DNA from 3 places in the Blautia sp. HCP3S3_H10_2 genome. Region 1 is predicted to be linked to each of the others. Evidence: predicted binding sites of a transcription regulator. Region 1 holds the regulator's gene; each other region holds the start of a gene.
What was found. The regulator Rex, encoded in region 1, represses fermentation and respiration genes when NADH is low (regulators of the CRP and FNR family bind a similar motif). The targets are predictions, from matches to a motif close to ATTGTTAANTANTTAACAAT.
Positions count from the first base shown of each region.

Region 2: a site for Rex is predicted at 5,493-5,512, ahead of ACTQWB_RS14850 (iron-sulfur cluster assembly scaffold protein). Genes of this name have one in related genera too.
Region 3: a site for Rex is predicted at 9,127-9,146, ahead of ACTQWB_RS10660 (shikimate dehydrogenase). Genes of this name have one in related genera too.

Region 1 is NZ_JBQKCL010000002.1:91,000-101,318, reverse strand. Features, by position in the region: gene ACTQWB_RS02495 (chloride channel protein) at 1-826, opposite strand, end outside; gene ACTQWB_RS02490 (S8 family peptidase) at 1,044-1,901, shown strand; gene ACTQWB_RS02485 (2-isopropylmalate synthase) at 2,029-3,420, shown strand; gene ACTQWB_RS02480 (NADP-dependent isocitrate dehydrogenase) at 3,487-4,692, shown strand; gene ACTQWB_RS02475 (ABC-F family ATP-binding cassette domain-containing protein) at 4,848-6,758, opposite strand; gene ACTQWB_RS02470 (redox-sensing transcriptional repressor Rex) at 7,008-7,655, shown strand; gene ACTQWB_RS02465 (NAD(P)H-hydrate dehydratase) at 7,750-9,306, shown strand; gene alr (alanine racemase) at 9,383-10,319, shown strand, end outside.
Region 2 is NZ_JBQKCL010000015.1:10,374-20,692, reverse strand. Features, by position in the region: gene selD (selenide, water dikinase SelD) at 1-695, shown strand, start outside; gene ACTQWB_RS14870 (formate/nitrite transporter family protein) at 784-1,539, shown strand; gene ACTQWB_RS14865 (DNA topoisomerase) at 1,541-3,610, shown strand; gene ACTQWB_RS14860 (acyltransferase) at 3,645-4,313, shown strand; gene ACTQWB_RS14855 (TraX family protein) at 4,454-5,197, opposite strand; gene ACTQWB_RS14850 (iron-sulfur cluster assembly scaffold protein) at 5,546-6,238, shown strand; gene ACTQWB_RS14845 (GGGtGRT protein) at 6,266-7,276, shown strand; gene ACTQWB_RS14840 (hypothetical protein) at 7,516-7,980, shown strand; gene ybaK (Cys-tRNA(Pro) deacylase) at 8,585-9,070, shown strand; gene ACTQWB_RS14830 (hypothetical protein) at 9,259-10,089, shown strand; gene ACTQWB_RS14825 (ABC-F family ATP-binding cassette domain-containing protein) at 10,204-10,319, opposite strand, start outside.
Region 3 is NZ_JBQKCL010000008.1:128,439-138,757, reverse strand. Features, by position in the region: gene ACTQWB_RS10700 (ABC transporter substrate-binding protein) at 1-1,044, shown strand, start outside; gene ACTQWB_RS10695 (carbohydrate ABC transporter permease) at 1,068-1,946, shown strand; gene ACTQWB_RS10690 (carbohydrate ABC transporter permease) at 1,946-2,782, shown strand; gene ACTQWB_RS10685 (alpha-glucosidase) at 2,801-4,477, shown strand; gene ACTQWB_RS10680 (hypothetical protein) at 4,799-5,647, shown strand; gene ACTQWB_RS10675 (heavy metal translocating P-type ATPase) at 5,894-7,762, shown strand; gene ACTQWB_RS10670 (hypothetical protein) at 7,762-7,929, shown strand; gene ACTQWB_RS10665 (LysR family transcriptional regulator) at 8,151-9,032, opposite strand; gene ACTQWB_RS10660 (shikimate dehydrogenase) at 9,351-10,214, shown strand; gene ACTQWB_RS10655 (FAD-dependent oxidoreductase) at 10,306-10,319, shown strand, end outside.

The DNA.
Region 1 (10,319 bases):
GAACTGCGCCGACCACCACGCGGAGATATTTATTTGGGAAAAACCTGCCGTACAATCTGGCAGTTTCATTCAGGATAATGCAAAATACAATGCTGATCACTGCACAGCCAAGGGCGACTATACCCATTTTGAGTCCTGTTTCCAGGGAGAGTGCAGGAATATTTACCACATGGAAGGCTTCTGGTGTAACTCCCATACCTGCTGCGAACTGTGAGGCAATCAAAGAAGCAATCATACAGGGCATAAGCGCCGTGTAATACATAACGCCTACACTGACAACTTCCATGGAAAAAACAGCTGCAGCCATTGGTGTGCCAAACAATGCTGAGAACGCTGCGCTCATACCACACATCACGATCACGTGACGGTCTTCTTCATCCAGATGAATCCATCTCCCAAGAAGGTTGGCGATGCTTCCTCCTAACTGGATGGCAGCGCCCTCACGGCCGGCAGAGCCGCCTGTCAGGTGGGTGAGTGCAGTGGAAATAAAGATCAACGGCCCGGATCTCCACGGCACATCATCCTGGGAGCGGACTGTGGAAAGCACCTGATTGGTACCGCCATCGTCTTTGCCAAATTCATCATACAAAAATACAATGCAAAGGCCTGACAGTGGAAGCAGGTAAAACATCCATTGATTTGCCTTACGGCAGCTGGTCACAGCAGTTAGTACAAAGGAAAACAGGGTGCTGAAAGCACCTGCGATACACCCAACAACTACTGCAAGAAACAGCCATTTAAACAGGTTTCCCATGTCACGTCTGATCGCCCCTGAATAATAATGTAATTTATCCTCCGGAGTTTGTCTGTTGTCTTTTTCCATAATTCTTTTTCTTCCCCTCATTTGAAAAGCTGGAATATTGTCGAATATTGCCAGACTTTTTTCTTACATAAACCTGAAATTTTGTGTATTTTCATTATACTATATGCATTCGGAAAATGCGACAATTTTTTTTGGAACATCAAAAATTGTCTATAAATTCAAAGCAGATCGTGAAATGCAAACATAATTTATTATAAACTTTTATTATGCGGGGGAAATGATGGGGAACTCTTTTTATACCGGGAAGGGGATTGGTGTGTGTATCCTGGATACCGGAATTTATGAGCATATAGATTTTGCAGGCAGAATATGGGCATTCTATGATTTCCTTGATTTCAAACGGCGTCCTTATGATGATAATGGACATGGAACCCATGTGGCCGGGCTTGTGGCGGGAGACGGAACAGCGTCTATGGGAAGATACAGGGGAGCGGCACCTGGCTGCGGGATCATAGCGCTAAAGGTGCTTGACCGTTATGGAAATGGAAGCCAGGAAGATGTCCTTAGGGCAATCCGCTGGATACGGGAATACAGACAACAATACCGGATAAGGGTGGTGAATATTTCTGTAGGAACTACATGCAATTCCAGGAAAGATCACGCAAGGCTTCTGGAAAGTGTAGAACAGCTTTGGGATGAAGGCATGGTCATTGTTACTGCGGCAGGGAACCAGGGGCCAAGACCTGGGAGTATTACAGCGCCAGGAAGCAGTAAAAAGGTGATCACAGTGGGCTCCAGTGACCTTATGGAAGGGAGAAGTGCTATTTCCGGCAGGGGTCCCACGGCAGAATGTGTATGCAAACCGGACATTGTAGCCCCTGGAAATAAGATTATGTCATGTATGCCAGGAAAGCCATATTCTTACGGCATCAAAAGCGGAACATCCATGTCTACGCCATTGGTAACAGGAGCCATTGCCTGTGTCCTTGAGAAAAATCCGGCACTTACCAATGCCGGGATCAAAATGCTTCTGATGAACAGTGCAGATGACATGGGGCTGCCGAGAAACCAGCAGGGATGGGGGAAATTTAATAGAAAGAGATTCTTAGAAATGGCAGACCATTATCATAAAACATAAGGTTTGCCGGCAAACACTTTGATAATTAACTAACACTTTACAGTATTAAAGAAAAAGCACTTGACGTTACCTGTTTAATTGAGTAAAATGGACTGCAAGAGTTTCAAACAATGAGGAGGAAATATATATGGAAAACAGACGTGTTTCAATGAACCGCCAGACAAATCTGCTTCAGTTAGAGGAGCACATGTATCCACTTGTGGATGTTGCTACTCCCAATGTATTCCGAAATCTTTTTCCATATTCTGAGGTACCGAAGATTGCATTCAACGACAGGGTCGTTCCACATCATATGCCAGATGATATCTGGATCACCGATACCACATTCCGTGACGGTCAGCAGTCACGGGCACCGTACAGCACCGAGCAGATCGTAAGGATTTATGATTACCTGCATAAGCTGGGCGGCCCGGAGGGAAGAATTCGTGCTTCTGAATTTTTCCTTTACAGCAAAAAGGATCGTGACGCTGTTGAGAAATGTATGGAGAGAGGTTATGAGTTCCCAGAGGTTACCAGCTGGATCCGTGCCAATAAGAAGGATTTCCAGCTTGTCCGTGATATGGGAATGCAGGAGACCGGTATCCTGGTAAGCTGTTCTGATTATCATATTTTTTATAAAATGAAAATGACACGTAAGCAGGCAATGGAGCATTATCTTAGCATTGTAAAAGAGTGCCTGGAAATTGGTGTTTCCGTCCGCTGCCATCTGGAGGATATCACAAGAGCAGATATTTACGGTTATGTTATTCCGTTCTGTCTGGAGCTTATGAAGCTGCGTCAGCAGTATGGTATTCCGATCAAAGTGCGCTGCTGTGATACCATGGGATATGGTGTCAACTATCCTGGTGCCGTGATCCCACGTTCTGTACCTGGTATCATTTATGGTATAATGGTTCATGCTGGTGTTCCATCAGAGCTGATCGAGTGGCACGGCCACAATGATTTCTACAAAGCAGTCAGCAACTCCACAACAGCATGGCTTTATGGTGCATGTGGTGTCAATACTTCTTTGTTTGGTATTGGAGAGCGTACCGGAAATACGCCTCTTGAGGCAATGGTATTTGAGTATGCACAGCTCCGTGGAAACCTTGGAGGTATGGATACCACAGTTATCACAGAACTTGCAGAGTACTATGAGAAGGAGATCGGCTATCACATTCCAGAGAGGACACCATTTGTTGGCAAGAACTTCAATGTAACCAGAGCGGGTATCCACGCTGATGGACTTCTGAAAAATGAAGAGATCTATAATGTATTTGACACAGAGAAATTCCTGAGCCGTCCTGCAGAGGTGGCTGTTTCCAATACTTCCGGAGCTGCTGGAATCGCACACTGGATCGACTGCCATTACCGTCTGAAAGGGGAAGCGAAGATTGACAAAAACAGTGAGCTTGTGAAGATGGTCAAAGCATGGGTAGACCAGCAGTACGAAGAGGGTCGTGTAACCGTTCTTTGTGATGAAGAGCTGGAAACCATAATCGGAGAGACCTGCCAGCGTCTTGGTATAACCTTGAAATAACAGATAACCGGATGAGATAAAGGTTGGCTGTGTATAATTACGATAATTTAGTACTAGGAGGAAATAATGGGTAAAATTCAAATGCAGACCCCTCTTGTTGAAATGGATGGGGACGAAATGACCAGAATTCTGTGGCAGATGATCAAGGATGAGCTTCTTCTTCCTTTTATTGATCTGAAAACAGAATATTATGATCTTGGACTGGAATACAGAAACGAGACAGATGATCAGGTGACCATAGATGCTGCTGAGGCCACAAAGAAATACAAAGTTGCGGTAAAATGTGCCACTATCACACCGAACAATGCCAGAATGTCCGAGTATAATTTGAAGAAAATGTACAAAAGCCCCAATGGAACCATCCGTGCCATTCTGGATGGAACTGTTTTCCGTGCCCCGATCGTGGTAAAGGGAATCGAGCCATGTGTAAAGAATTGGAAGAAACCGATCACTATTGCCCGTCATGCGTATGGGGATGTATATAAGAATACAGAAATGTATATTGATAAGCCTGGAGATGCCATGCTGGTATTTAAGGGGGCAGATGGAGAAGAGAGAAGTGAGCTGATCCATCATTTTGACACACCAGGTGTGATTCAGGGCGTTCATAATCTGGATAAATCCATCACAAGCTTTGCGAGATGCTGTTTTAACTATGCCTTAGATACCAGACAGGATCTGTGGTTTGGCGGTAAGGATACCATTTCCAAAACATACGATGGCAAATTCAAAGAAATTTTCCACACCATTTACGAAAATGAATTTAAGGAGAAATTCGAGGCAACAGGCATTACCTTCTTCTATAGCCTGATCGATGATGTTGTTGCCCGTGTAATGAAGGCAGAGGGAGGATTTATCTGGGGCTGCAAGAACTATGACGGAGATGTTATGAGTGACATGATTTCTTCCGCATTTGGTTCCCTGGCTATGATGACTTCTGTACTGGTTTCCCCGGATGGATATTATGAGTATGAGGCTGCACACGGAACCGTTCAGAGACATTATTACCGTCATCTGAAAGGGGAGGAAACTTCTACCAATTCAGTTGCCACTATTTTTGCATGGACAGGAGCTTTGAGAAAACGTGGTGAACTGGATAAGAACCAGGAACTTATGGAGTTTGCAGATAAGCTTGAGAAAGCGACCCTTTCCGTTATCGAAGGTGGACAGATGACAAAAGACCTGGCACTGATCACAACTCTGAAGGATGTGAAAGTCCTGAACAGCCGTGATTTTATTCTTGCAATCCGTGAAAAGCTTGAGACGATGTAAGAGCAAAATGTTAAATTTGTTATAATATGACCGCAAAATAGTAAAAAAGAAGCGGATTTCCGAAATGAAATATGTTTTCGGAAATCTGCTTCTTTTTATATTTGAAGCTGGCTTTTATACAACAAATGAAATGGAAATGTCAGGAAAACGGTTCCTTATGCCAGCTCCTCCCACTTCTCATAAAGCCCCTCCAGCTCCTCTGCGATGGCAGCCTTTTCCCTGCTAAGCCGGGTGCACTCTGCCACATTGGTACACACATCCGGAAGAACCATGGTCTCATCGATTTCTTTGTCTCTTGTTTCCAGCTCTTCGATCCGAGCTTCTACTTTCTTCAGTTCATTTTCCCTTTTTCTCTTCTGGGCCTGTTCTTCTTTTTGCTGCTGCCAGGTGAGTTTGGTCTCAGAAGCTTCTTTCACTTCTTCGGGGGCTGCTTCCTGGGCAGGAGCGTAGATCTGGGTCATTTCATCTTTCTTTTCCAGATAATAATCGTAATCGCCAATGTAATTTACGATGGCCTGATTGGTCAGATCCATGATCCTTGTGGCTGTCTGGTTAATGAAATAACGGTCATGGGATACATACAGAACCGTTCCGGTATAACTGTTCAGGGCCTCTTCCAGAATCTCCTTGGAAGCGATGTCCAGATGGTTGGTAGGTTCGTCCAGGATCAGAAAATTCGCTTCGGAGAGCATCAGCTTGGCAAGGGAAACACGGCCACGTTCACCACCGGATAAAGAAGAGATCAGCTTAAACACATCATCCCCGGTGAAAAGAAAAGCAGCAAGCATATTGCGGATCTCTGTCTCGGTCAGAGTAGGGTAAGTGTCAGAAATCTCCTGGAAAATGGTCTTTTCCATATGAAGTACATGATGCTCCTGGTCGTAGTATCCAATCTGTACTTTGGAGCCAAGGGAAAAACGTCCTGCATCTGCATCTACGATTCCGTTAAGAATCTTCAGAATTGTGGTTTTGCCTGTTCCGTTATTGCCGATCAGGGCAACACGCTCCCCGCGCTTGATTTCGAAATTAATATCTGTAAACAAAGTCTGGCCTGGAAATGCCTTGGACAGTCCTTCTACAGTAAGAACATCATTTCCGCTGATAAACCGTGGCTCCAGGGAAATACGCATCTGATTATCAATTTCTATAGGCTTTTCAATACGCTGGATCTTATCCAGCATTTTTACACGGCTTTCAGCACGTTTGATGGATTTTTCGCGGTTAAAGGAGCGCAGCTTGGTAATAACCGCTTCCTGGTGCTTGATCTCTCTTTGCTGGTTCAGATAAGCCTTATACTGGGCATCACGGAGCTGGGCCTTCTTAAGGGCATAAGCGGAATAATTGCCGTCATACATCCTCATCTGTGAAGCCTCGATCTCTACGATCTTGGTGACTACTTTGTCCAGAAAATAACGGTCATGGGAGACAATAAATACAGCACCCGGGTAATTGAGAAGATAGGTCTCAAGCCATGCGATACTCTCCATATCCAGATGGTTGGTAGGCTCATCCAGAAGCAGGATGTCAGGCTTGGAGATCAGAAGCTTTCCAAGGGCAACGCGGGTTTTCTGGCCACCGGACAGATTTTCAATCTGTTTATTATAATCCTCCTCTTCAAATCCAAGACCCTTCAGGACGCCTACGATCTCGCTTTTGTAAGCGTAGCCATTTTCTAATTCGAACTGATGGGTCAGGCGAGTGTAGCTGTTCATAAGGCTTTCCAGCTTCTCGCCGGCTACATATTTCATTTCCTGTTCCAGAGAACGGATCTTTTCTTCCATATCCAGAATGTACTGCTTGGTGGTCATCAGCTCTTCATAGATGGTGTGATGGCCGTGGATATCCTGGTACTGGGCAAGGTACCCCAGCTTTTTATCTTTGGCGATGACAACATTCCCGGAATCAGCGGAAATCTCCTGCATGATAATGCGCAGAAGAGTTGTTTTACCAGCGCCGTTATTGCCGATCAGGGCTGCCTTTTCCCGTTCTTCTATGTGAAAGGAAGCATCTTTAAGAATCACTTTTTCACCAAAGGATTTGCAGATGCTCTGACATGATAAAATCATAATTTCCTCCTTAAAAACAGATCTGTCTGGCAGTCTGTTAAATCAAATCAGGTACAAAATAGCTTCTGTCCTGACAGTATATTATACTTGAAAAATTGTTTTTTTGAAAGAATAATTGTCAATTTATAAAAAAATCCGCAAAAATTTGTAATTCTGCACAAGTTTAATTGACAAGAAAATAACATTTAGGTATAATTGACATAGTGTTACGCGGAAAGTATAGGCAGCGGAAACAAGGAGGGGAACATTTTGGAGGCGAAAGAAATCTCAAAAGCAGTGATCAAGAGACTGCCAAGGTATTACCGCTATCTGGGGGAGCTGATGGAAGAGAAAGTGGAGCGTATCTCTTCGAATGATCTGAGTAAGAAGATGCACGTGACGGCGTCTCAGATCCGTCAGGACCTGAATAATTTTGGTGGCTTCGGACAGCAGGGATACGGATATAATGTGGAGTATCTTTACACAGAGATTGGTAAGATATTAGGGCTTGACACTATTCACCCTATGATCATTCTGGGTGCCGGTAATCTGGGTCAGGCACTTGCCAATTACGGGGATTTCGAGAAGAGAGGCTTTCGTCTGGTAGGAATCTTTGATGTGAACCCGGTTTTGGAGGGCATTTCAGTCCGGGGAATTGAGATACAGATGATCAGTAAGCTCCCGGAATTTTTAAGAGAGAATCAGGTGGAAATCGCCATTCTGACTCTTCCGAAGAATAAAGCCAAGGAGATGGCGAAGATCCTGATCGAAAATGGAATCAAGGCGATCTGGAATTTTGCCCATACCGATCTGGATGCTCCTGAGGATGTGATCGTAGAGAATGTGCATCTGTCAGAGAGCCTGATGACACTGTCTTATAATTTAAGCCAGTACCGTAATGAGCATAAAGAGAAATAATAGAAGGTCAATGAGGACTGCTGCCTGTCTCGCAGAAAGATTTACAGGAGACCGGGCGGCAGTTTTGCATATGTTATAAAGGAGTGAGTCCCTTATGAAAAAAATTGTGACCTGCAGTCAGATGAAGCAGCTTGACCAAGGCACGATCCGGAATATGCATATTCCCTCCCTGGTGCTGATGGAACGGGCAGCACTTGCCACCGAGGAAGTAATACAGGATTATCTGAAAAAGAGAAGCCAGAGTGGACAGTATGGAAAAGCGCGCGTGCTGGTGGTCTGCGGATCCGGCAATAACGGAGGGGATGGAATTGCCATTGCCAGGCTCCTTTTTCTGGATGGAGTTCAGACAGAAATCTATCTTGCAGGAAATCCGGATAAAATGACAGAAGAAACCAGACACCAGTGGGAAATTGCCATGAGCTATCAGGTGCCGGTAACGAATAACCCGGTATGGGATGAATATACTGTTATAGTAGACGGGATTTTCGGCGTAGGACTTTCAAGGGAAATCGAAGGACACTACAGATCCGTGATCAGCAGTATGAACCAGTCAGAAGCTTATAAAATGGCAGTGGACACTCCATCCGGTATAGATGGAGACACTGGAGCTGTTCTGGGAATTGCTTTTGCAGCAGATGTTACAGTGACGTTTGCTTACCGTAAACGGGGACTGTGCCTTTTTCCAGGCAGAGCGTATGCAGGGGAGATTGTGGTCGCGGATATTGGAATTTATGACCGCGCACCTGATGGTGGGGAGCTTTTCGAGGCGGCCGCCAGGCACATGGAGAATATCGATGTAAAAGAACTTCCAGCCAGGCCTTCCTGGGGAAATAAGGGGACTTTTGGAAAGGTTTTGCTCATTGCCGGTTCCAAGGGGATGTGCGGAGCAGCCTATTTAAGCGCCAGTGCAGCACTGCGCGGCGGAGCAGGAATGGTGAAGCTCCAGACAGTGGAAGAAAACCGGATTCCTTTGCAGAGCCTTTTGCCAGAAGCGATGGTGACCTGTGAATTTGATCAGGAGGCAAACCTGAGAAACTTAAACTGGTGCGATGTACTGGTGATCGGGCCTGGACTTGGCACGGATGATATGGCAAAGGAAAGAATGTTCTGGTTCCTGGAAAATGGGACAAAAGCAGGAAAGCCGATTATCCTGGATGCCGATGGCCTGAATATTCTGGCAAAGCATCCCCAATGGATGAAAATCATAGGAGAGCATACCATACTGACACCACACATAGGAGAAATGAGCCGTCTCACCGGCATGGCTATTTCAGATCTGAAAAGGGATCCGGTGGACGCAGCATACAAATTTGCCTCAGAAACAGGTTGTGTCTGTGTTTTAAAGGATGCTTGTACGGTGATTGCAGACCAGAAACAGAATCTCTACCTGAACCTTTCCGGGAATTCCGGAATGGCAACAGCAGGAAGCGGCGATGTGTTATCTGGTATGATCGCGGCAGTTCTGTGTATGTATTTAAGTACGGATCAGGACAAAGCACTTTCGTATAAAGCGGCACTGGCGGTATATATCCATGGTCTATGTGGTGACCTTGCCAGCAAGAAAAAAGGGCTTCATGGCATGACTGCAAAGGATCTTACTGAGGCATTGCCAGAAGTCTTAAAAATAGCTGAAGGTATAGAAAGTGTTTGAAAAGACGGCAGAAGTTCTGTAAAGGATGTCAGTTCATCCCACAAATAGTTAATTAAGAAAAATCGAGGAAGTTATTATGGAAAAATACAGCAGAGTCAAGGCGTTGATCTCTCTTGACGCTATCCGATATAATTTTGAACAGATGAAGAAAAATATAAAAGAGGGAACCAAGATCGTGGCAGTGATCAAGGCGGATGCTTATGGCCATGGGGCCGTACCCATTGCCAGAATGCTGGAAGAATTGGATTATGTCTGGGGCTTTGCCACAGCGACTGCGCAGGAGGCTTTACAGCTTCGAAGAGCTGGCATCACAAGACCAATTCTTATCCTGGGACTTGTTTTTGAGGAATATTATAAGGAGCTTGTGGAAAATGAGATAAGAATGGCAGTCTGTGATTATGAAACTGCCAGGAAGTATAATGTGGCTGCAGAAGCAGCCGGTAAAAAGGGCCTGATCCATCTGGCTGCTGATACAGGGATGACCCGGATCGGTTTTAAGGACAGTGAAGAAAGCCTTGAAGAAATCTGTCAGATAGCAGAACTTCCAAACGTGGAAATAGAGGGACTGTTCACTCATTTTGCAAGAGCCGATGAATATGACAGGGCACCGGCTATGGTACAGCTGAAGCGTTATCTTGACTTTGCAGACCTTCTGGAGAAAAACGGAGTTCATATTCCACTGCACCATTGCTCCAATAGTGCAGGAATCATCCGTGTTCCAGAGGCAAATCTGAATCTGGTGCGTGCCGGAATTACCATTTACGGAATCTATCCTTCTGAGGAAGTGGAGCAGGATATTGTAAAGCTGCAGCCTGTTATGTCGCTGAAAAGCCACGTTTCCTATGTGAAGGATGTAGAACCCGGAACGCAGGTAAGCTACGGTGGAACCTATACCACAGAGCACCTTACGAAAATGGCAACCATTCCGGTGGGCTATGCGGACGGATATCCAAGAATGCTCTCGAATAAAGGATGGGTGCTGATCCATGGCAAAAAAGCACCCATCTGTGGAA
Region 2 (10,319 bases), on a different contig from region 1:
TGCTGGAGGCTGGTGCCACACTTGCAGGAGGTCATACCATTCAGGATGATGAACCGAAATATGGATTATGTGTTACCGGATTTGTGAATCCTGCGCATATGTGGAAGAATGTTGGTGCGGTAACCGGTGATGTGCTGATCCTTACGAAACCACTTGGAACAGGAATCCTTTCTACAGCGGTAAAAGGGGAGATGGCTTCCGCAGAAGAAACTGCCTATGCCGCTATGGTAATGTCAACTCTGAATAAATATGCCAGGAATCAAGTGGCAGATCTTCGGATTCATGCCTGCACCGATGTAACTGGCTTCGGACTTGCGGGACATGCCCTTGAGATGGCCAGAGGAAGTGACAGGACTTTTTGTATTTCGCTTAGTTCTCTTCCGGTGATGAAGGGAGCACTTGATTATGCTTCTATGGGATTTCTTCCGGCTGGTGCATACCGTAACCGGGAATTCGCAGAGGAAGCCTGTGAGTTTGCATGGAAGGATACAGAAAGCACCCAGGATGTGATAGTAGAGCTGTCTGCACGGGAGGATATTTTATTTGATCCACAGACCTCAGGAGGGCTTCTTCTGAGTATAGATCCTTTGGATGCCACAGAGGCAGTTAGACGATTGTCATCCCTGTCTCTCCCATGTGCTGTTATCGGAAGTGTAATAGATATACAAAAGAAACACCTTGCTTTTGTGAAATAACTCCTAATTGATAAAAAAATATCACTTTCTATTGTGAAAAATACATCAAAGTGCTATAATGAGTAAAAACAAAGTGGAGGTGTTTTTTATGAATTATGAAGATGTGCAAAAGGTTTCGAACGCAGCCAAAAACAAAATCGGTCTGCTGAACGGCAATTCCCTGAAGTACTTCCTTCGGGCTGTAATGGCTGGCTTTTTTATCGATGTGGCAGTTATTTACAGCAATGTTATCGGAAGTGTATTTTCAGGATCAGATCCGGCATGGGGAAAATTCCTGGGAGCCATGGTGTTCTCCATTGCAGTTCTTCTGATCAGCCTGGTTGGCGGTGAGCTGTTTACCGGCAATAATATGGTAATGGCATTTGGCGCCTTCGATAAGAGTGTATCCTGGGGGGATGCAGGCAAGGTATGGCTGGTAAGCTACCTTGGAAATTTTGTCGGATGTCTGATTTTTGGCCTGTTCTTTGTATGGGCAGGGGCGTCTGGCACTGGCGATTATTTCGCAGGCTTTATCAATAACAAACTGACGATCCCGATGGGACAGATGTTTTTCCGGGCAGTACTTTGTAATTTCTTTGTATGTCTGGGTGTGCTTTGCGGAATTAAGCTGAAAAGTGAAACCGGAAAGTTCCTTATGATCGTAATGTGTATTTCAGCATTCGTTTTCAGCGGATTTGAGCACTGCATTGCAAATATGGGAATTTTCGTAGTAAGCCTTGGTCTGGTAGATGGCCTTTCCATTGGTCTCATGCTGAAGAGTATGTTGATCGTTACCCTTGGAAATATGGTGGGAGGTGCTCTTTTACTGGCATGGCCATTAAGAAAGATGAGTGCAGATAAATAATATGTCAAAAGCTTTATACATAGCCGAGAAGCCAAGTGTGGCCCAGGAATTTGCTAAAGCTTTGAAATCAGGCGGTGCAAGACGGGATGGTTATATCGAGTCAGATACCTGCGTGGTGACCTGGTGTGTAGGACATCTGGTCACCATGAGCTATCCCGAGAAATATGATATGAAGTATAAAAGGTGGAGTTTAGATACCCTGCCTTTTTTGCCGCGTGATTTTAAATACGAAGTGATTCCTGGTGTAGAAAAACAGTTTCAGATTGTGAAAGGGCTTCTCAACAGGCCAGATATAGATACCATTTATGTGTGTACCGACTCCGGACGTGAAGGAGAATATATATACCGTCTGGTAGCCCAGATGGCAGGAGTGAAAGACAAAACACAGAAACGTGTGTGGATTGACTCCCAGACGGAAGAAGAGATTCTCCGCGGTATCCGCGAGGCAAAGGATATTTCTGAGTATGATAATCTTGCCGCAGCTGCTTATTTGCGGGCAAAAGAAGATTATCTGATGGGAATAAATTTTTCCCGTGTATTGACTTTACGGTATGGAAATAGTGTAACCAATTATCTTGGAGGAAAATATCAGGCGATTTCCGTTGGACGTGTCATGACCTGTGTGCTTGGGATGGTAGTCCGCCGGGAACGTGAAATACGTGCGTTTGTGAAAACGCCATTTTACAGAGTGGTGAGCAGTATTGCTCTTGAGGGAGAAAACTTTGAAGGAGAGTGGAGAGCTGTAGAGGGCAGCCGTTATTTCCAGTCCCCTGTTTTATATAAAGAAAATGGTTTTAAGAAAAAAGAAGACGCAGAGAAGCTGATCAGTGATTTAAGTGTACAGCAGCCGCTGACTTGTACGGTAGAGAAGATAGAGCGGAAGAAGGAGAATAAGAATCCGCCTCTTTTATTTAACCTGGCAGAGCTACAGAACGTCTGTTCCAAACTGTTCAAGATAAGCCCGGATGAGACGCTTTCTATTGTTCAGGAATTATATGAGAAAAAACTGGTTACCTATCCAAGAACAGATGCCAGGGTTTTGTCCACCGCTGTTGCCAAGGAAATCTATAAAAACATTTCCGGGCTGCGGAACTATGCCCAGGCCGGAGATGCTGCCCAGGGCGCCTTGGAACTTGGGGCATATAAAAATATTGCAAAGACCCGTTATACCAATGATAAACAGATCACGGACCATTATGCGATCATTCCTACTGGTCAGGGACTTAATGCGCTCCGTGGACTTTCACTGACTGCCCAGCGAGTATATGAAACGATCGTAAGACGTTTCCTGAGCATTTTTTATCCGCCAGCTGTTTACCAGAAAGTAAGCCTTGTGACGAAAATGCAGAATGAAGCTTTCTTTTCTTCATTTAAAGTTTTATTAAGTGAGGGATATCTGAAAATAGCGTCCAATTCTTTTGCCAAAAAGAATATGGCAGATACCGGGAAATCTTCTGAAGGAGATCCTGAAGGTGAAGTTTCCTGTGATGAAGCGTTACTGGCTGCATTGCAGAAACTGAAAAAGGGTGATATACTGAATATCACTGGTCTAGGTATTAAGGAAGGGGAGACATCCCCGCCGAAGCGGTATAATTCCGGATCCATGATCCTGGCAATGGAGAATGCAGGTCAGTTGATCGAGGATGAGGATCTTCGCTCCCAGATCAAGGGAAGTGGAATCGGTACCAGTGCGACCAGGGCTGAGATATTGAAGAAGCTATTTAATATACGGTATTTATCCCTGAATAAGAAAACACAGGTGATTACGCCCACACTTCAGGGAGAGATGATTTACGACGTGGTGAATTGTTCCATACGGCAGCTGCTGAATCCGGAGCTGACCGCCAGCTGGGAGAAGGGACTTACCTACGTGGCAGAGGGATCTATTACAGAGCAGGAATATATGGATAAACTAGAACGCTTTGTAAGGCTTCGGACCAAGCAGGTAGAAGACAGCAATTTTCAATACGCGTTGCGGCAGTTTTTTGATGCGGCTGCACAATATTATAAGAAACCGGAGAAAACGGCTGGTGTGAGAGCAGGCACTGCATCAAAAGGCGGTAAAGCGTGAGAACTTGAAACATATAAAATGAGGAGGATGTATGATGTTAAAAGATTTTACTATTGCAAATATGCTGGACATGACACAGACCATCGCAGGAGAACTTTTTGAGGGAAAAACCTACCCGTGGGAAGTTCTTCCGGAAATTGGTGATTTCATTGTAAAATTAGGAAAGACTCTTGACCCGGCAGAGTATGATTATCTGGAAGGCGATATCTGGATCGCAAAATCTGCGAAGGTCGCACCTACAGCCTGTATCAATGGCCCAGCCATTATTGGAAAGAATACAGAGGTGCGTCATTGTGCTTTTATCCGTGGCAAGGCACTTGTTGGAGAGGGCTGTGTAGTAGGTAATTCCACAGAGCTTAAGAATGTTGTTCTTTTTAATAATGTTCAGGTTCCGCATTATAACTATGTTGGAGATGCAGTGCTTGGCTATAAATCCCATATGGGGGCAGGTTCTATCTGCTCAAATGTAAAATCTGATAAGAAGCTTGTTGTTGTGAAAGATGGCGGGGAGAAAATCGAGACAGGGCTTAAGAAATTTGGTGCCATGCTTGCAGACCATGTGGAGGTCGGCTGTGGTTCCGTGCTGAATCCTGGAACAGTGATCGGAAGAAATACCAATATATACCCACTTTCACCGGTACGTGGATGCGTACCAGCAAACAGCATCTACAAGAACAAAGATGAGATTGTGGCGAAACAGTAATAAATTACTTGCATGTGTGTAAGAAAATAAAAGATCTGATGTATATAAAAATGTCCTGACGAAATTGTAGTCAGGACATTTTTAGTGAAAAGAATTGTGCAGCTGGCATATTTTTAAGAATTTTTGCTTTCAAGCATAGGTCAGATTCCAAACCAGAACTTTCGAATTATAGTCAATATGGCAATATGTAACGGATAAAAAGCATAGAAAAAATATTTTGCCCATTTTCCCTGGATAAAACCCCGTTTACCGTTGTACATATTAAGGGAAAGGAAAGCGAAGCAGGCCTTCCACTCATAAATCAGCCAGCAGCTTCCGATCACAGCCTGGGCTGGCTTATACTGGTGGAGCCAGTACATGATCAGAAGAAATACATATCCTTTGTATCCATAATCTGCCTTGAGATAATAGGAAACGGCCAGAAGCAGAAGCATACAAATAAGCTGCATGGTTGCATTTTCTTTAAAATGTTCGATGAGGCAGAAGGCAAGGTATCCAAGGAATAAGGTGAAAAATACATTCTGCTTATCTGGAAACAGAAGAGTACCGTTTTGTGCAAAATTCCACGGAATTTCGGAGATACATGCAAAAATCAGAAGATTTCTTCCGTACTTAAACCGGTTATGTGTGTGGAAAAAACCTTCTACCAGCAGAAAACAGAAAATCGGAAATGCTGCGCGTCCCACGTCACGCATGATCCGGTATAAAGAATAATTGGTACTGCCTATTTGAAATAAGGGGCTGTTTGAGGGGGTGTAATACCGCAAAAGAAAAGAAGCAGTGTGGTCAATAAGCATTATGATCATGGCCAGTACTTTCAGGGCGCTTCCGCTTAAAATACGGAATTTTTCCGGTAAAAAGGATGTTGAAACGGGTGTTGTCATATTCAAAACCTCCTGTTATATTTTCGTGGTGATTTCCTGAAGGGACATGTCTGCTCGGGAAATCACCATGAATGAAAGGTGATTGTTCCGTGCCTTTGGCGCTCCCGCACAGGAACTGCATAATAAATGGACTGTATTTTGCCAGATTGACGTTGCATAACGACGATCTGTTTTAGTTTACCATGAAAACAAAATCCGCACAATAGAAGTCCCATAAATGGTACCGACAAGTTTTTCGTATTTTTTGCAAAATATGACTAGACGAAACGGAGATTTTGTGAGAAAATAACACTAGGTTGTTAGGTCTTTAACAACGATTAAGTAATCAACACTGAAAGGAGTCTTAAAATGATTTACACTACTGAAGTTGAAAACATGTGCCCAGTAGCTAAGGGTGCAAAACATGAGCCAGCTCCGATTCCGGAAGAAGGCCAGTGGGTCCATGCAAAGAAAATTGAAGATATCTCTGGTTTTACACATGGTGTAGGCTGGTGTGCTCCTCAGCAGGGTGCCTGTAAGCTGTCCTTAAATGTTAAGAATGGTGTAATCGAGGAAGCCCTTATCGAGACAATCGGATGCTCCGGTATGACACATTCTGCAGCTATGGCAGCAGAGGTTCTTCAGGGTAAGACAATTCTTGAAGCATTAAATACAGACCTTGTATGTGATGCAATCAATACAGCAATGAGAGAACTGTTCCTTCAGATCGTTTACGGACGTACACAGAGTGCATTCTCTGATGACGGTCTTGCTGTAGGTGCAGGTCTTGAGGACCTTGGTAAAGGTCTTCGTTCCCAGGTTGGTACAATGTACGCTACCAAGGAAAAAGGAGTTCGTTATCTGGAAATGGCAGAGGGCTATGTAACAGGTATCGCTCTTGACGAAGACAACGAAGTAATCGGATATCAGTTCGTTTCCCTTGGAAAAATGACTGACTTTATCAAAAAAGGTGATGATCCTAACACCGCATGGGAAAAAGCAAAAGGTCAGTATGGCCGTGTAGCTGATGCTGTTAAGATTATTGACCCAAGAAAAGAGTAAGCCACAAGCGAAAGGAGACGAACAGAAATGGCATTATTTGAAGGATATGAGAGAAGAATTGCCCAGATCAATTCTGTATTAAATAGCTATGGAATCAGCTCCATCGAAGAAGCTGAGAAAATCACAAAAGACGCTGGTCTTGATGTTTATGACCAGGTTAAGAAAATTCAGCCGATCTGCTTTGAGAACGCTGCATGGGCTTACACAGTAGGCGCTGCAATCGCAATCAAGAAAGGCTGCAGAAGAGCTGCTGACGCTGCTGCTGCAATCGGAGAAGGACTTCAGGCTTTCTGTATTCCAGGATCCGTTGCTGACCACAGAAAAGTAGGTCTTGGACATGGTAACCTTGGTAAAATGCTTCTTGAGGAAGAGACAGAGTGCTTCTGCTTCTTAGCAGGTCATGAGTCCTTCGCAGCTGCTGAGGGTGCTATCGGTATCGCTGAGAAAGCAAACAAAGTACGTCAGAAACCATTACGTGTTATCCTGAACGGACTTGGAAAAGATGCTGCTCAGATCATTTCCCGTATCAACGGATTTACATTTGTTGAGACAAAATATGATTACAAAGAAGCTAAATTAAATGTAATCTATGAGAAACCATATTCAAACGGACTTCGTGCTACTGTTAAATGCTACGGTGCAGATGACGTTCAGGAAGGTGTTGCTATCATGCATCACGAGAACGTTGGCGTTTCCATCACTGGTAACTCCACTAACCCGACACGTTTCCAGCATCCGGTTGCAGGTACATACAAGAAAGAATGTATCGAGCAGGGCAAGAAATACTTCTCCGTTGCTTCCGGCGGTGGTACAGGACGTACCCTTCACCCAGATAACATGGCAGCAGGTCCTGCTTCCTATGGTATGACAGATACTATGGGACGTATGCATTCTGACGCACAGTTCGCTGGATCTTCTTCCGTACCGGCTCACGTTGAGATGATGGGTCTTATCGGAATGGGTAATAACCCAATGGTTGGTGCTACTGTTGCTGTAGCTGTTTCTGTTGAGGAAGCTGCTAAGGCTGGTAAGTTCTAATTAATAGATAAAAAAGCATATTATATCATATAAAAACAAGGCACTTTCACCAAAAATGGAAGTGCTTTTGTTTTGCCCACAAAGTTAACACGGAGGGCTTGCCTCATAAACTATTCTTATTTTTGGCCCTTTTAGGATTGACTTTTATAATGCCTGGACTTACTATGAGGTTATGAATCTTCTTCAATGAGAAGACTTAGTAAACCGTGAAGCGCATCTTAAAAAGGGAGGTATGCGGAATGAAAAAGTCAACATGGAAAGAAAGAATCAGTAAGTTTTTGGCAATTGTGCTTGTCTTTGGAATTGTATTGAGTTGTACTAATATTGAACAGGCACAAGCTGCATCTAAGAAAAAGACTTATTATTATGGTACTGTGCTTAACAGAACAAAAGGCGGTAGAAAATATGGCTCTTGGCAGCCGGGAACTAAGAAAGTGACATATACCAGTAAGTCTATTACATTCTATGGTTCTTTTATGAAGAGCACAAAAGCATCCTTACAGTTCAATAAAAAGAATTTTGTGAAATATGGTAAAAAGACATTCAAGTTAACATCTAAGACAAAATATTACTGGACGGATGAATATGGAAAAATCCCAGCAAAAAAATACGAAGCATTGAGATGCTGCAAGAGCTTAAATGGACTTATGGTAGCTCTTAAAGTAACAAATGGAAAGGTTGTATCATTAACGTTTTATTCATAATGGGAATTAGAGGATCAGAGATGGTCCTCTTTTTTGCGCTCTGCTACCTGATTGGAAAATAGGCTGATAATTTGGAGATTGTCGCTATTGGGCGTTAAAAAATATATAGCTACCCATATCGAAACAGATAATGAATTACAATTTGGGCGGACGTGAGAGAATATTAAATACGCCAATGTCTGATATAGGCAATTACGGCTCAACAAATTTACAATCAAAAAAGAGGCAGAGGCTGCTGCTTATTGTAATTCACAAACCCATCAAATCTCTATCACAATTTTATCACAGATTCCAGGTATATTAATAATCAAACAAAGGCGATAACCTTTTTCATCGTATAGATTAATTTTCTTTTTCATACTAGCCAGGGCTTTTTATCAGTCCTGGCCCTCCTTTTTTATAAAGCAAAAATCTGATGCTGATTCTACGCTTCTATATCCAGCTTTACGTTAAAATAATAATCCAGATAGAAAATCATGAATAATTAATACAACGTTCTGACCAGCGTTGCGAATGGTGTTTTGAAATGGATATTCCGTTGACGAAAAGAGGATTCTATGGTAAAACTTTACTATGCCGAAACATTACAGGAGGTTGACCGAAAATGGCAAAAGAAGCAAAAACAAACGCAATGAGAATGCTTGACAGACAGAAAGTAAAATACGAAACTCTGGCTTATGAGTGTGATGAATTTATTGATGGAATACACTGTGCGGACATTACAGGAGCACCATATGAACAGTCCTTTAAGACTTTGGTCATGGAAGGAAAAAGCGGTGGCTATTACGTCTTTGTAGTCCCTATTGAAAAAGAAGTAGATCGTAAAGCGGCTGCGAAAGCAGTTGGGGAAAAAACGGTAGACATGATCCATGTAAAAGATATTACAAAGATTACAGGATATGTCCGGGGAGGATGCAGCCCGATAGGAATGAAGAAACCATTTCCTACTGTTTTTGATGCATCAGCCGGAAATTTCCAAGAGATATACATAAGCGGAGGGAGAATTGGACTGACGCTAAAAGTTCCTGTTGCAGATTTGCTGAAGGTGACGAATGGTAAGCTGGCAGAGATAACAGCAGTGGAACAGTAAGCAAGGATTACAGGTAATGTTAGCGTATATGATATAATATACATACAAACAGGAAATGCCGTGTTAAAAGCTTCTTTTGAATATGCGAGGATGAAGCTAAAGCTGTCATACATGTGATATTTCCTAAATGCGAAGCAGATTTAATTATGTGAAGGAATAAGTCCCATAGGGGATAGTAAGGAGGCTTTATGAAAGAAGGAAAGAGATTTAAGAAACTGCTGCTTGGATTGGCTGCAGCTGCCATGACTGTAATGTGTGCCATGCCGGTATCCGCGGCAACCAGATCATTTAGCACATCAGTAAAGAAGGGCGAATGCATCCATATTGTAAATGAAAACATCAGTGGAAATGCTATTAGTAATTACATTTTAAGCATTACACCGAAGACTTCTGGAACCAGATATGATATAGTGTATGCGTACAGTGGGGAAGCGCTGGCACTTAAGAATTGCCGTAAGGCTTCTGGTAACATTAAGAATTCTACCTATTTTAAAGCAAATAAGACTGCAAATAGGGGAATCATTGCATGTATTAAAGCTGTTTCAGGCTCAGTTGATGTGAAGGTAACCATTACTTCTAAGAATTCCAAGGCATCGGTCAAGAAAAGCATTATGAAAAATCATAGCCCGCTGAAATCCTTTAAAGTAACAAAGGGCAGGAAACTGTGGCTGAAACGAAATGGCAGCAACATTACGACATTGCCCGTGGTTATTGCCGCGCAGAGTGGTACGGCCATTAAAAGAACATTGACTAAGACTTCTTACGAAACATATAATTTTAAAAGCAGCAGTGTTTTGCTTAGAAGATATGTAAATAATAAGCGGAAACTAAATAAGAACCGTTCTTATTCTTCCACATATGGAAAAACCAGATACTATTCATTCCTTGTTCCAGCGAATTCAAAGGGAACAGCCTATACAGGAGAAATGGCAACGACAAAAGGAACGGTCACCTATTATTATCCGGCAGATTATCTGAATGTTGTTGGAGGCTGGAGTTATACATCTAAAGCAAAATGAATATGAAATAATGGCGGGAAATGCCATTTGGTAAAAAAAACAGGAGAAGATTCTGCGTAGAATCATTCTCCTGTTTTTTGGTGTGAAAATATCCGCGCTAGCAGACTTTCCTGTTTAGTTATCCTGTGCGTCTTCCTCTGTGATTTCAAAGACATGACGCTTTTTAGCCATCTCATCGCTTGCGAGATATTCGTCATAAGTGGTGATCTTGTCGATCATTGTACCATTTG
Region 3 (10,319 bases), on a different contig from region 1:
ACCGTTATGTATAATTCAAACAGTGCACCAAATGTATTTTTCTTGGAATCTGGTGATGTGAATAAGCTTCAGGATAAGCTGGCAGATCTGTCCGATATGGAATGTATCAAGAATGCATCTGAGGGAACTTTGGATGACGTAACTTATGATGAGAAAATCCTTGGAGTTCCGGTGAAAACACAGGCATATGGAATTATCTATAATAAGACAACCCTTTCCAAGCTGCTTGGTGATGACTTTGATGTAGACAGTATTCAATCACTAGATGACTTCACAAATGTATGTGACGAATTGGAGAAAAAAGATGTTGCACCTACGGTGATCAGCCCATATAACTGGTCTCTCGGAAATCACTATTTTAACATGGTATATTCCGGACAGGATGACCCGGATGCATTTGTAACATCCCTGAAAGAGGGAACTGCAGATCTGGTCAATAATGATGTGTTCAATAGTTATATGGATACTTTTGATACATTGATGAAGTACAATTATTATAAAGATAATCCGTTGGAAGATGTTGCAGATGAGGCTGTGAAGCAGTCACAGACATTATATACTGAGCAATCCGTATTCTGGTTCCAGGGCAGCTGGGAATCAAGTGTGATCCGTCAGCTGGATACAGAAAATGAGTATGGATTTATTCCGGTTCCGCTGGCATCTGAAGATGAGAACAATTACGGAAAAATCTGTTCACTTGTACCAGGGTATTTCTGTGTAGACACAGCTTGTGCTACAGAGGAACAACAGGCAGCAGCTAAAGAATTTATTGAGTTTGCAACCCAGTCCGAAGAAGGACAGCAGTATGTGGTGGATGATGGAAATATTCCGGCATATACAAATAACGATAAAGAGATGACAGAGAGCCTTGTAAAATCTGCATATGAATATATCGCAGATGGCAATTCTTTACCTATGTATACGAAATATCCAGTAGATCATTATGAAAAAGTAGGAAACCTGATGCAGCAGTACTTAGCTGGTGAAATAGACCGTGAAGGACTGGCTTCCGGAATTGAGGAATACTGGAAGGGACAGGAATAGAGCTTGATGAGAAGAGGGAAACTATGAAGAGTAAGAGAGCAAGAAATATAAGAAGATTTATCTGTTTTGCAGGACCGGCACTTTTCTTTTTCTTTGCAATTATAGGTGCAGCATTTGTAAGTGGTGTACAGTTAAGCTTTACAGACTGGAACGGATTATCTGATTCCTACCAGTTTGTAGGGCTTCAGAACTTCATCAATGCCTTTAAGGATACAGAATTTATCACATCGCTATTAAAGACATTTCAGTATGTTTTATTCGTAGTTGTGATTACCAATATTGTAGCTTTTTTCATTGCATATGAACTTACAAGAGGAATCAAGGCACAGGGCGTTTTCCGCGTAGGATTCTTTACACCAAACCTGATCGGTGGAGTTGTATTAGGACTTATCTGGAAATTTGTTTTTTCCACAGCACTTCCCACTATTGGGAACCTGTTAAATATAGATTTTTTACAGAAAAATCTGTTAAGTCAGCCTGGTACAGCTTTTGGCTCACTGATTGCAGTTGCCGTATGGCAGTTAGCAGGTTATCTGATGCTGATTTATATGGCTGGAATCGTTGGACTTCCAAAGGATGTGTTGGAAGCCGCCAGGCTGGATGGTTCAACTGGTCTGAAAGAATTGCGCTACATCATCATGCCACTGATCATGCCATCTATCACAGTTTGCGGATTCATGTCAATTAAAGCTGCATTTATGGCATATGATGTAAATATGTCACTGACAAATGGCGGACCTTTTGCTTCTACAAAGCTTGTTGCAATGCAGGTATATGAAAGGGCATTTACATCCCAGCAGTATGGAGTAGGACAGGCAGAGGCATTGATTCTGTTCGCAATTGTTGTAGTGATCACTTTGACACAGGTTGGACTATCCAAGAGTAAGGAGGTTGAAGCGTAATGAAAAAGAATATGAAAAAAAGCAATATCAGCCAACCGCTCATTTATGTATTGTTTTCCATTTTGCTGGTTATCTTTCTGGTCCCCTTTTTCCTTGTTCTGTTAAACAGCTTTAAGGGAAATAAAGAAATTATATTAGATCCGCTGGCATTACCGGAAAAGCTTAATATTGCAGGTTATATGAAAGCTTTTTCTGCAATGAATTACCTGCAGACATTCCGTAATTCCTTGATCATCACGGTATTAAGTATTGTTTTAATCATTTTATTTGCAGTGATGTGTGCCTATTTCTTTGCACGAAACAACTGGAAAATTAACAGGATCCTGTTTATGATCATGGTTGCATCTATGATCATTCCGTTCCAGACGATCATGATTCCAATTGTAAAGAACTTTTCTGCAATTAATGCCGTAGATAATATTTTTATGGTGGTTGTATTTTACATAGGGGCACATATTTCCATGGCAGTATTTATGCTTCAGGGATTTATAAAAAATATTCCGGTGGAACTGGATGAGGCTGCCAGAATCGACGGATGCAGTGAGTTTCAGATTTTGTTTAAGATTATTTTTCCCTTATTGAAACCTATTATTTCTACAGTGGCAGTGCTGGATATTCTGGCAATCTGGAATGATTTCCTGCTTCCATATATCCTGCTTCAGAGCAACAAATTAAAAACATTGCCGCTTATGACATATTCTTTCTTTGGGCAATATTCTGTAGATTATTCACTGGTGTGTTCCGGACTGATCATGTCAATCCTTCCGGTTATCATTATTTACGCATTTTTGCAGAAACAGATCATTGATGGTGTGGTTGCAGGTGCTATTAAGTAAGAGAGGTGCAGTAAGATTATGAAAGAAAAGTGGTGGAAAAATACAGTTGTATATCAGATTTACCCCAAAAGCTTTCAAGATACCAATGGGGATGGAATCGGAGATCTGAGGGGGATTATTCGGAGACTGGATTATATAGAAAAACTTGGAGCTGACACCATCTGGTTATGTCCTATTAATGTATCCCCAATGATGGATAATGGTTACGATATTGCGGATTATTATAATGTAGATCCAAGTTTTGGAACCAATGAAGATCTGGAAGAACTGGTGGAAGAGGCGAAAAAGCGGGGAATAAAAGTATTGATGGATCTGGTGGTAAACCACTGCTCCAATGAACATGAGTGGTTCAAGGCAGCAGTGAAAGATCCGGAGAGTAAATATGCTTCTTATTTTATCATAGAAGAGACTGCTGGAAAAGAACCGAACAATATGCGATGCTACAATGCCACAAGTGCTTGGGAGCGAATTAGGGACAGCAATCGTTTTTACTTCCATTCTTTTTCCAAGGAGCAGCCGGATCTGAATTGGGAAAATCCAGAGCTTCGAAAAGAAATCATTGAGATGATGAAATTCTGGCAGAAAAAAGGAATTGCCGGATTCCGGATTGATGCAATTGGAAATATCAAGAAATCCAGGGAGGCATTGGAACAAAAGCCGATCCCCGCAGATGGCTCAGACGGCATGGCGTCTATGGAAAATCATGTGCTGATGCAGGACGGAATTGAAGATTATCTTCAGGAGCTAAAGGAAGAAGTATTCGACAAATATGATATGATGACCGTTGCTGAGGTTGGAGTACCGGAAGAGAAAATGGAGCGCTTTATTGGGGAAGACGGGCTTTTTTCCATGGTATTTGACTTCACCTACACAGACATGGATATTGAGAAACGAAACGGAAAAGAATGGAAAAGACAGTGGTCTGTAAAGGAACTGAAGGAACGGATTTTTAAGAGTCAGGCAGCAATCCAGAAGCATGGCTGGGGAAGTCCTTATCTGGAAAATCATGATCAGCCCCGTTCCGTCGACAAATATGTTCCGAAAGCGGAGATTGGTTATGAAAGCAAGACTGCACTTGGCGCGTTGTATTTCTTCCTGCGTGGAACCCCCTTTATTTATCAGGGACAGGAAATAGGAATGGAGAATTATCCATTTAAAGATGCCAGTGAACTTCGGGATCCATTTGCAATTGACCGCTATGAGCAGAGCATAAAAGATGGGGAAGACACGGGAAAAGACATGGAATATTTCCGCGCAAGGGGCAGAGACAACAGCAGAACTCCTATGCAGTGGGATGATTCTTCTTATGCTGGTTTTTCAGAGAAAGAGCCGTGGATTTCCGTAAATCCAAATTATAAAGCAATTAATGTAAAGTCTCAGGTTGAAGAACAGCATAGTGTATATCATTTTTACCAAAAAATGGTGAGCCTGCGTAAAGATCCAGAATATGGAGGAACACTGACATTTGGCGATTTTGAAGCAATTGAAACAGAAAAGGGCACGTTGATTGGTTATAGAAGAACCGATGAAAAATATGAGATTACAGTCTGGATAAATTTCTGCAATGAGACAAGCGACCTGCCAGAGGCAGCAGAGGAGAAGCATATTTTGCTGAATAATAGAACAGAAGTATTAACAGGTAAATTATTACCATATCAGACAATTATGACGGTGAAAGAAAAACAGAATAAATAATGCAAAAAACGGAATCTTTGAAGGGGGATTCCGTTTTTCGCATGAGGATAATTGGGGGAAATTATCCTTAAGTAATAAAGTAAAAAATAGATAAAAATAAATATAGTACTTGTAAATCAGCACTGACAATGTTACTATTATAAAAAGCATATTTCTCATATAGTTCATGGCATATCTGCCATCTGATTCATCTAATTGCATTTCAGAAATTCATGCTTTGAAACCCATTAAAATTCAAAAAGCAGGAGTTCTGAAAGTAATTGCCGGACAGTAAGTGTAAGTTGTATTTTCTGACTCCTGTCTGAAAAGGAGGACCAGCTTATGGTAAACAGAAACTACAAGGATACTATATTCAGAATGCTCTTTTCCGACCGGGAAAATCTGCTTTCGCTTTATAATGCGATTAATGGAACATCCTATGATAATCCGGAAGAGTTGGAAATTGTGACACTTGAGAATGCTATTTATATGGGAATGAAAAATGATCTGGCATTTATTATTGACACGAATCTTTTCCTGTATGAACACCAGTCAACTTACACACCGAACATGCCCCTACGGGATCTTTTCTATATCTCAGCAGAATACCAGAAGCTGGTGAATCAGAAGTCTCTGTATTCGTCAGCGTTGCAGAAAATTCCAGCACCGAATTTTATTGTATTCTACAATGGAATGGATAAGAAAGAAGATAGATGGGAGAACTGCTTGTCAGAAGCGTACGAGAATTTGTTCGGTGAGCCGAAGTTGGAGCTAAAAGTAGTAACTTTAAATATTAATGAAGGCAGAAACCATGAATTATTAGAGCAGTGCCAGACTTTAAGAGAATATGCAGCATATGTAGCACTAGTACGTAAATATACAAAATCTATGGAATTAGAGGCAGCAGTGGAAAAAGCTGTAGACAAATGTATTCATGATGGAATTCTGGAAGAATTTCTTCAAAGGAATAGAGCGGAGGTTATCGCGGTGAGTATATTTGAGTATGACAAAGAAGAGGAAGAACGAAAGCTGAGAAAAGCCGAATTCGAAGCTGGAGAGCAGAGAGGTATACAATTGCGTGATAGGGAAATCGCACAGTCATTGGCCAAAAAAGGAATGTCTGCTGCAGAGATTGCAGATATTCTTGAAGTTAGTGAGAAATATGTTTCGGAAATGGTGAAAATGAAATAAAAGGTATAAACGCATAACATAAATACAATAGAACAATAATAGAAGAACAGGGTTCATTTTACAAAGCAAATCATTGGTACACATTTTTATGTGTCAGTTTGCATGTGGAATGTACCCTGTTTTTTGTATGCGTTGAAAAAAATTCTCAATTAGAAAACAAGAAACTGTAATTCAGCAACTTGACAACTTATACCCCTATAGGTATAATAAGCCTATACCTGGTATGGTATAGAAAAGAGGAAAACCATGAAAAATCTAATGGGAAAGTTAGAAGAGTTACTTGATCTTGGCGGGACCAAGAAGGATATTACCTTTCTGGTAATCTCTGGAATCGCCATTGTCTTAAGTCTGCTGGGAATCTCCCCCTTCCCTTTTGACATGTCCTGGATTGCCATTGTGCTGTGCGGACTTCCTATTATCCTGGAAGCCATCATTGGTCTGGTAACTGAATTCGACATTAAGGCAGACGTTCTTGTATCTCTGGCGCTGATCGCTTCCGTCTGTATCGGAGAAGATTTTGCAGCTGGAGAAGTGGCATTTATCATGCAGCTTGGCGGACTTCTGGAAGAGCTTACGGTAGCCAGGGCCAGAGCAGGAATTGAGAAGCTGGTCCACCTCACACCCCGGATCGCCAGGGTAATAAAAGACGGGAAAGAAAATATCATCCCTGCAGAAAAAGTTCAGGTAGGAGACATCCTTCGGGTACTTCCGGGTGAAGGGGTACCAGTAGATGGAATCATTATTTCCGGACAGACCTCTGTAAACCAGGCGGTTATGACTGGGGAATCCCTTCCGGTAGATAAGACGGTGGGAGATGAGGTATCCAGTGGAACGGTGAATCAGTTTGGAGCCTTCGAGATGAAAGCTTCCAAGGTTGGGGAAGACAGCTCCATTCAGCGAATGATCCGTCTGGTCCAATCAGCAGACGCTGGTAAGGCGAAGATCATAGGAATCGCAGACCGGTGGGCTACCTGGATTGTGGTGATCGCGCTCACAGCCGCAGCCCTTACCTGGCTTATCTCCGGTCAGATCATCCGCGCGGTGACCATCCTGGTTGTATTTTGTCCATGCGCCCTTGTGCTTGCAACACCCACTGCAATTATGGCAGCTATCGGCAATGCCACCAAACACGGCTTTCTTGTTCGTGAAGGTGACGCCCTGGAACGGCTTGCCAGAGTAAATGTTATCGCATTTGACAAAACCGGAACTTTAACATACGACACACCAAAGGTGACCGCAGCCGTCAGAAACAGTGAAAATTATAACAATAATGACATTTACAGATTGGCAGCATCTGCGGAACAGCTGTCGGAACATCCTCTTGGAAAGGCAATTGTGAATTGTTGTAAGAGAGAAGGAGCAGTGCTTTCCAAGGCAGAGGATTTCCAGATGATCCCTGGACGGGGTGTCTGTGCAGTGGTAGATGGGAAAAAGATTCTGGCTGGAAATCCGGAGCTGCTGAAAGAGAATGGTGTGGAAATACACTCTTTGGATCCAGAACAGTACATAAAAGCTGGCTGCACGGTTACCTATGTAGCAATTGACGGAGAATATGCAGGTTTCATAGCCCTTTCCGACACCCTTCGAGAAGAGAGTACCGGCATGATCGACGCACTTAACGGTCTTGGCGTTCAGCCAGTCCTTCTGACTGGTGACCACGAAAACGCGGCGAAAACTATCGCATCCCAGCTTCATATCAATGAAGTTCGCGCCAACTGTCTCCCGGAAGACAAGCTGAAATACATTGATACCTACCAGCAGGAAAACAAAATGGTCTGTATGATTGGTGACGGAATCAACGACGCCCCAGCCCTGAAGCGCGCAGAAGTAGGAATCGCCATGGGCGGCGTAGGAAGTGATATCGCAGTAGACGCAGCTGACATTGCCCTTGTGGACGATGAAGTAAAAGAACTTCCACACCTCATCGCTCTCTCCAAGCGTATGATGACTACCATCAAGCTGAATATGACCTTTTCTATGACCTTGAACTTTATCGCAATCGTACTGGCCATCACCGGAATCCTGAACCCCATCGTAGGCGCTCTCGTTCACAACGCGGGATCAGTACTGGTAATTACAAACTCAGCATTTTTATTGAAGTGGAGGAAAAAATAATGACAATCAAAGTAATTGGACTTATCATAGGAATCTTAATTCTCTGTGCCGAAATCTACTACCTCACCCAGGAGAAAGAAGACCCGGAATCCCGTAAGATTTATAGTATTGTAAGTGTAGTGGGAGTTGTGATCGCAATTGTGGCAGCAGTGTTTCTATTTATGTAACAAATCTTTTTTAAAGAAAATAACTATTACCAAAAAAATATGCCTGAAATGTATTCTCGACCGAAAGTAGGAAAACTTTCAAGAACTTTAATGCTTCAGAAGGCTTGGTTGGAATGCATTTCAGGCATATTCTATTTATATGGGAATAAGTCACATGTTACACTATGATTTATTTCATATAGAATCATTCAAAAAATCTATCATTCATTTCTATAACTTATTTATAATGTTACCCCTTCCAGTATAAACTGTCTGAATTCCCTTGCAGCTGGAGAAAGATAAGACCTGTCATTGCTGATCAGGTAGAAATTTCGTTCCCAGGCGGGATTGGAAATCTGCATGATCTTTACGTCCAGGCGGAGAAGCATTTCCATGTAGGGGACAACAGCAATACCAAATCCGTGCGCCACAAGTCCGGCGATTACGCTGTCTTCTTCTGTCTCGTAGGCGATTTGAGTCTCCTGCCCGATCTGTCGGAATAAGCCGTCAACTACGGAGCGAAGACCAGAGCCTTTTGCAAAATAGACCTGGGGGTAAGGAATAGTCTGTGCAAGATCAATGGTATGAAACTGTGCCAGAGGATGCTTTCTTGGAGTGATCAGCACCAGATCCTGCCGGTGTACTGGGATAGAGGTAAGCCCCAGATCAGCAGGTGGCTGGGAAGCGAAAACCAGGTCAAAACGTCTTGCAGTAAGCCCTTCGAGCAGCTGTCCTGTGGTTCCGGTATTAAAAGTAAAACGGATATTTTTCTCAGGGTACTGTTTCAAAAAACGCGCTGCAAGCTCGGGAACAAAGTCTTCTCCCAAGGTACGAAGAAGCCCCAGGCGGATCAGTCCCTCCCCACGTCCAACCCGCTGGAGTGCGTCTACTCCATTGTCCAGAGTCATAAGCGTCTGCTGTGCACAGGCGAGAAACTGCTCCCCATAATGTGTGAGCATAATGCTTTTTCCAACCTTCTCAAAAAGGGGAACTCCAAGCTCTGCCTCCATCTGTGAGATGGCATGGCTAAGGCTTGGCTGGGCGATGCAAAGGTGTTCTGCAGCTCGTGTATAATGTAGTGTTTGTGCTAATTCTGCAAAATATCGCAAATGTAGTAAATTCATATTCAATTCCCTCAACTATTCTTTCAATCAATGAAACAACTCTATTATAAACCTGTATATTCAAATAATCTATTGTTCTATAAGAAAAAATCAATTTGTCTTTTTTTTAACAACAAGTTAAAGTACAGGCATAGGTCGATGAGAAAAAAGTTTTAAAGGTCTTAAAAAACATGGAAAAATGTAAATGTCTCAATCTAAAAGAAGAGCTAACGGTATGGTGCGAACAATAAAGTTTATAGGCCATAATGTTAAAAGTAGCAACTGGGCATTATCAATCGAGTGCAAAAAGCATATGAGACATCCAGGAAGGAGAAAAAATTGCATATTTCAGGAACCACCACTATGCTGGGTCTGATCGGAACCCCTGTAGAGCATTCCAAATCCCCGGCAATGTATAATTATTGTTTTGCAAAATATGGTCTCGACTGCGCTTATCTGGCCTTTGACGTACCAAAGGAAAAAGCAGGAGAAGCGGTGCAGGCCATTCGAACCCTGAACATCAAAGGGGCAAATGTGACAATGCCATGCAAAAACGCAGTCATTCCATATCTGGATAAGCTGACTCCTGCAGCAGAAGCAATCCAGGCAGTAAATACCATCGTGAATGACAATGGCGTGCTCACAGGGCATATTACAGACGGATGCGGTTATACCTTGAATCTGAGGGCTCATGGTGTAGAAGCAGCCGGCAAAAAAATTGTTCTTCTTGGCGGCGGCGGAGCTGCTTCCGCGATCGCGATCCAGGCGGCCTTAGAAGGTGCGAAAGAGATTACCGTATTTAACCTGAAGGACAGCTTCTGGGACAGAGTACAGGCAGGACTTGAGAAAATCAGCAAGGCAGCGCCGGAATGTAAAATTACTCTCCATAATCTTGAAAACAGAGAAGAACTAAAAGCTGCAATTGATGAAAGAGACATTCTTTCCAATGCCACAAGAGTGGGAATGGCACCATACGAGGAGCAGAGCAACATTACAGACCTTTCCTGGTTCCGCCCGGAGCTGGTGGTAACCGATGTGGTTTATTCTCCGACAGAGACAAAGATGCTGCGGGAAGCAAAAGCAGCCGGTTGCAAGACCTGTGATGGCCTGGGCATGCTTTTATGGCAGGGCGCCGAAGCATTCAGACTGTACAGCGGGCTGGAGATGCCGGTGGAGGAAATCCGGGAACTGCTTTATAAATAAACAACTTAGTAATTACAGGCAAAACAAGAAATAAGCCGTAATAAATGAAGTATCAGAGAAAACAAAAAACATACGAGGAAGGTCTAACAAAATGAACCAGACTAC